Linked DNA regions of Limibacter armeniacum. The protein of the gene in region 1 interacts with the protein of each later gene in a pairwise test. Links are inferred from orthologs where the notes say so. Each region holds a gene or a part of one and is shown in the gene's direction. Other genes may lie near its edges.

The links.
Region 2: the proteins of prmA (region 1) and rplK interact in binary tests that used the Escherichia coli proteins (3 or more experiments, as listed by UniProt). The link is inferred for Limibacter armeniacum from one-to-one orthologs.

Annotation. Positions count from the first base shown.
Region 1 is NZ_JBAJNO010000009.1:2,934,527-2,937,802, forward strand. The notes cover bases 216-3,161. They hold prmA (50S ribosomal protein L11 methyltransferase), read left to right. Parts: upstream 216-1,250; coding sequence 1,251-2,072; downstream 2,073-3,161. Other genes in these bases: tpiA (triose-phosphate isomerase), read left to right, coding at 285-1,046; V6R21_RS29935 (hypothetical protein), read left to right, coding at 2,311-3,161. Outside these bases: more of V6R21_RS29935, read left to right, coding at 3,162-3,276. UniProt on the Escherichia coli protein: Methylates ribosomal protein L11.
Region 2 is NZ_JBAJNO010000009.1:1,899,234-1,902,387, reverse strand. Bases 57-2,880 are described here. They hold rplK (50S ribosomal protein L11), read left to right. Parts: upstream 57-1,158; coding sequence 1,159-1,602; downstream 1,603-2,880. Other genes in these bases: rplJ (50S ribosomal protein L10), read left to right, coding at 2,327-2,869; rplA (50S ribosomal protein L1), read left to right, coding at 1,629-2,324; nusG (transcription termination/antitermination protein NusG), read left to right, coding at 585-1,154; secE (preprotein translocase subunit SecE), read left to right, coding at 355-552. In the rest of the region: rplL (50S ribosomal protein L7/L12), read left to right, coding at 3,044-3,154. UniProt on the Escherichia coli protein: Forms part of the ribosomal stalk which helps the ribosome interact with GTP-bound translation factors.

The DNA of each region.
Region 1 (3,276 bases):
AAGGGACATTTCTGGAGCTTTTCTCATATTGGGAAGAGAGTTCGGAAATAAGAATGCTTAAATAATATTTAAATACAGTCTAAAGAAGAAAGCTTTTTAAAGGCCTAAAAGGAGGATAATTACTGTTTTTAGGTATTGATTGCGTCAAATAGTCATTCCTAATTCCAAATTGGGAAAATCCATAAGTGACTTTACTCATTTCTCGCCCACATTGGCAATGCCTATATTTAGCCTTCCTAAAAATTCGGAACCAACATAATTCGATAAAAAATCAAACTACAGACATGAGAAAGAAAATAGTAGCTGGTAACTGGAAGATGAATACCCTGAAGGATGATGCACTGAAACTTGCTTCAGAGGTAGTGAACATGGCTAAAGACGAGACTCCATCTGACGTTACAGTGATTATGGGTGTGCCTTTCATCCACTTAAGCGGTGTGAAATCATTGGTAGGAAATGCATCCAATGTATTTGTTGCTGCTCAAAACTGCTACTTTGAGCCAAAAGGAGCTTTCACTGGTGAGATTTCAGCACCTATGCTGAAGTCATTTGGTGTAGACTATGTGATTTTGGGCCACAGTGAAAGAAGAGAGTACTTCAAGGAAACACATGAGGAACTTGCAAAGAAAGTAGATGCTGTATTGGCTAATGGAATGGCTCCAATTTTCTGTGTAGGAGAAGTATTGAGCGAAAGAGAAGCTGGAAAACAGAAAGAAGTAGTATCTAAGCAACTGGAAGAAAGTCTTTACCACTTGTCTGCTGAGGACTTTAAGAAAGTGGTGATTGCTTATGAGCCAGTTTGGGCAATTGGTACAGGTAAAACGGCATCAAGTGATCAAGCTCAGGAAATGCACAAAGATATCCGTGACATGTTGGCTTCTAAATACGGTCAGGAAGTAGCGGATGAGATTTCTATCCTTTATGGAGGAAGTGCAAAACCAACGAATGCACCAGAGCTGTTTGCTAACGCTGATGTAGATGGTGGATTGATCGGTGGTGCTTCATTGGCATCTAGAGATTTTATTGATATCACGAAGTCTTACTAAGACTGATAAGGCATAATTAAAATGAATAGAGCAGCGGACAGGAAATGTTCGCTGCTTTTTTCGTTTCTAAAAATAAGAAGCACCGAAAAACACGGTTGAATTGATATAAGGTTTCAGGTTAACATTTCGCTGATGTCGCTTTTTGTATATTTGTCAAGTTTAATAAAATGGGATTGACAAAGCGTTTACAAACAAATTGATTATATGGAATATATCGCATTAGATGTAAAGTGTAGCGAGGAACTCAAAGAGGTGTTGCAAGCTGTATTGGGAGGTATTGGTTTTGACTCTTTTTTAGAAAATGACGAAGGGTTTGAGGCTTCTATAGAGCAGCATCTTTTTGATGAAAATGAGTTCAAAGACACTATTTCCTTCTTTGAAGACCAGATATCTTATTCATTTAAGGAAGTTGAAAAGCAAAATTGGAACAAGCTTTGGGAGAGTAATTATGAACCTGTGGTGATTTCCGATGATTTGCTGATCAGAGCATCGTTTCATCAACCTGACAAGGAGTACAAACACGAGATTGTGATCACTCCTAAAATGTCATTTGGTACAGGGCATCATTCTACAACGACGCTGATGCTGCTTAACCAACTTGAAATTGATCATCAGGATAAAGTGGTTGCGGATCTGGGTTGTGGTACGGGTATTTTGGCTGTAATGGCTAAAAAACTTGGAGCGACTTCTGTAGATGCTTGTGATATTGAAGACTGGTCAGTAGAGAATGCATTGGAAAATGCAGCAATCAATGGGATAGACATCAATGTTACAGTAGGAACAGTGACGGACATGCCCAAAAAAGATAGTTATGATATCGTATTGGCTAATATCAACCGTAACGTTCTGTTAAATGAGATGGGGATTTATGCAGGTATGTTAAAGCCACAGGCGACACTATTACTAAGTGGATTTTATACAGAGGATTTGCCTGTTATAAAAGAGAAGGCAGCGGAGTACGGGCTAGTTTATGAATCTCATAAGGAGAGGCTAAATTGGGTAAGTGCCGTATTCCATAAGAAATAAGGTATTGCTAATGGAGGCAGGTTCTAATTGATGTTTAGTTAGAACTTGCCTTATTATAAATTAACATTGGGAAATCCTTTTGCTGCTGCAACTTAACTTTCGGTGTCATTAATAGCTAAGACAATAAACCAACAGTGGAAACCATACGGTTTTCTGCTGAAGAACTAGCCCAAATTTTAGGAGCTAAATATAGTGTTACTTATTTTTCATGTATTATAAAACTGACTCAATCAGCCCAATGAACATTCGGTATCTGAACTACATTAGCCTGTTATTGCTGTTGATTCTTCCCTTTAGTGTCTTTGCACAGGACTTGGAGGAAGAGCCTGAACAGGTAAAGCAAGTACGGACATTTGCCATTCTTCCTTTTACAGAAAAAGACAGTCTTACATCTGACATAGAAAACCTGTTGACTAGATCGACAAGCCATACGGCTGATTCCGTGTTGATGGACATGCTATCTTTATCTGAAGGGCAGTTGTCTGAAGATCAGAAGGACTTACTCTTTACTACTTCCAAGAGAATGTACCTGAAGCGATTTCCTGCGAATAAAGACATAGAAAACTATTATGCCTGTGTAGCAGCAGGTGGAGCAAAAGGTAAGTTTTCCTCTGAGCAGCTGACACGTTTTATGCAAATAGCAGATTCTGTGGTGGCTCTTTATCCGGCAAATATTGCTAAAAACTTTCTTCACAGGTCTCGACTTTTCCTTGAGGAACAGAAACTCTACCATTCACGATTCCATACTATTATCGTAGAAGGAGGTACTGTTGAGTTTGGACATATTCCTGATGGTTCATTGATCAAAGGGGATGCAGAAATCAAACCTGAAGTAGCAGCTAAAGCTGACTCTGTAGAGCAAAAAGAAGAATGGTTTGGTCATTTGGAGGAAGAGGAACAGCAAACGAATACAGAGGGAACAAGTGAAGAAGCTTGGCCTGATGATAATCCTTCAGATGAATCTTCAGAAGAAGAGACTGAGAGTTGGGATGATGCATGGGATGGTTCTTGGGAAGACAGCAGTACAGGAAGTGACACAGGTGAGTGGAGCGGAAGCTGGGATGGAGAAGATGTTGATAATGTAGAGGAGTATGAAGAGCCTGCTCCAAATGAAGCTGTTTTTGCATTTGAAAAAGAGAACACTGCTACTTATGACCCTTCAATGGAAGCGCCATTACCAGACGTTTTAGGACCATTTATGGAA
Region 2 (3,154 bases), 1.0 Mb from region 1 along the record:
CATTGGTTTACTTTAGTGTAAGTAATGGCAAAGGAAGTTAATAGATTGGGTTAAAGGAGATTAACTAAAATAATTTCTAGAACTATTTGATTATCATAGTTAACTTTCTACCTTTGCATCTCGAATTTCAAGTAGATGTGTTTTTTGTAAGAAAAAATACCTATACTTGCTTCGTATACTGTACACGGGCGTAGCTCAGCTGGTAGAGCGGCGGTCTCCAAAACCGTAGGTCGTGAGTTCGAATCTTACCGCCCGTGCATTAGTTTACAGGATATCTGGTTTTTTAACCTGGCATAAGTAGAGGCTTTAGAAACGAAAAGCTTCTTTTTTATGTCCATAAAACTTACACGACACATGAATAAATTTGTTCAATTTCTGAGAGAATCTTATACAGAGATGACAGAGAACGTAACGTGGTCATCTTTTAGTGAATTGCAGCAGAGCTCAATTTTGGTGCTTGTATCTTCCCTGATCTTCGCTTTGGTGATTGGTCTTGCTGATACAGCATTCAATGAAAGCCTGTCAGCTTTTTACAATTCTTTCAAGTTTTAATTTAGTTGCGCCTCCAAAAATAATATAGTCGAATGAGTGGTCTGAATTGGTATGTAGTCAGAGCCGTAAGTGGACAAGAGAAGAAAGTGAAAGAATACCTTGTAAAAGAGGTAGAGAATCAAGGCATGGGTGCCTTTATCACGGATGTGTTTGTCCCAACTGAACGTGTTTACCAAACACGAAAGCAGCGCGATGGCAAAACCAAAAAAGTTGAAGTAGAACGTATCTCACTTCCAGGCTACGTAATTGTTCGTGCTGATTTATCTAATGGTGAGGCATTGCACATGATCAAAAACGTTTCAGGTGTCATAGGCTTTCTGAATGCGGACACAAAAGACCCATCAGTGCTTCCAAAGCCTATGCGAGAGTCTGAGATCAACCGTCTATTAAATATCAATGAGCAGGACGAGGAAGAAGTGAAACACGATGTTTCCTTCGTTGTTGGCGAATCGGTGAAAGTAATGGACGGACCATTCAGCGGTTTCACAGGAACTGTTGAAGAGGTACATGACGAGAAGAAAAAACTGAACGTCATGGTGAAGATCTTCGGGCGTAACGCACCAGTGGAACTTGATTATAAACAAGTAGAAAAAGTAGATTAAGAAAATGGCTAAGCAAATAGCGGGTTATCTGAAGCTACAGATTAAAGGTGGAGCAGCTAATCCTTCGCCTCCTGTAGGTCCTGCGCTGGGTTCTAAGGGTCTGAACATTATGGACTTCTGTAAGCAGTTCAATGCCAGAACTCAGGACAAAGCAGGCAAACTGCTGCCAGTATTGATTACGATCTACGCCGACAAGTCGTTCGACTTCGTAATCAAAACTCCTCCGGCAGCCAACATGCTGATGGAAGCGGCAAAAGCAAAGAAAGGTTCTTCTGCGCCAAACCGTGACAAAGTAGCATCAGTTACTTGGGATCAAGTAAAAGAGATTGCCGAAACTAAAATGCCTGACCTAAACTGCTTTACTGTTGAGTCTGCCATGAGAATGGTAGCAGGTACTGCAAGGTCTATGGGTATCACTGTTTCAGGTCAAGCTCCTTGGGAAGCATAATTTTTCACAAGAAGTATTAAGAAAACATGGCACTGACAAAGAAATATAAAGAAGCCTTGTCTAAATACGACGGCAACAAAGCTTATACCCTTGAGGAGGCTTGCGCGCTTGTGAAAGAGCTGTCTTTCGAGAAATTCGACGCTTCTGTTGATATTGACGTAAGACTGGGTGTAGACCCACGTAAAGCTGACCAAATGGTAAGAGGTGTAGTATCTCTGCCACACGGTGTAGGTAAAGAAGTAAGAGTACTAGCACTAGTTACTCCTGATAAAGAAGAAGAAGCGAAAGCTGCAGGTGCAGATTACGTAGGTCTTGACGACATGATCAAAAAGATCGAAGGCGGATGGACTGACATCGACGTAATCATCACTATGCCAACGGTAATGGCCAAAGTAGGTCGTCTTGGTAGAGTATTGGGTCCTCGTGGTCTGATGCCTAACCCTAAGGCGGGTACTGTAACCCTTGAAGTAGGCAAAGCGGTACAAGAAGTAAAAGCTGGTAAGATTGACTTCAAAGTTGATAAAACTGGTATCATCCACACTTCAACTGGTAAAGTTTCTTTCGAGGCAAACATGCTGAAAGAAAACATTGAAGAGCTGGTAGGTACAATCAACAGACTGAAGCCATCAGCAGCTAAGGGTACTTATTTCAAGAGTATTACGATCTCTTCAACTATGGGCCCTGGTATTAATGTTGACAAAGGTTCAATCCAAGGTATTTAATCATGACTAAACAAGAAAAGTTTGAACTTGTCGAGGAACTGAGCCAAAAGTTAGCTGCAACTGATTACTTCTATATCGTTGATGCTGCATCAATGACCGTTGAAGAAGTAAACAAGTTCAGACAGGCTTGTTTCGACAAGGGTATCGAATACAGAGTAGTTAAAAATAAACTGATCGAGAAAGCCCTGGGTACACTGGAGGCTGACTACAGTGAGTTCACTGATAAAGCTGTACTGAAAGGTATGTCTGGTATCATGTTCTCTCCAGAGTCTGGATCAGCACCTGCTAAAGCTCTGAAGGAATTCAGAAAAGGCATGGGTAAAGATAGACAAATCCCTGTATTGAAGGGTGCGTCAGTTGACTCAGCACTTTACGTAGGTGATAACACCCTTGAAGCACTGACTTCAATCAAATCGAAAGCGGAGCTTATCGGCGACGTTATTGGTTTGCTTCAGTCACCAGCGAAGAACGTTATTTCTGCGCTGTCTTCAAGTGGCCAAACTATCTCTGGCATCCTGAAAACTCTAGAAGAAAGAGGAGAGTAAGGAAGCTCTTAAGTTACCAACTGGTAGCTTAACCCTTAAAGTCTTGCTTTTTGCAAGCACCGGAAGTAGAATGTTACGCTAAGAGTCAATGAGATACCTCTCTGACTTGAGGTTGCTTCCATATATATATTTACACTTATTATTTGGAAAAAAACTTTTAAAAGTCTTTTAAAAATGGCAGATCTGAAACAATTCGCAGAGCAACTGGTAAACCTGACAGTTAAAGAAGTACAAGAACTGGCGGAAATCCTTAAAGAAGAGTATGGTATCGAGCCTGCAGCTGCT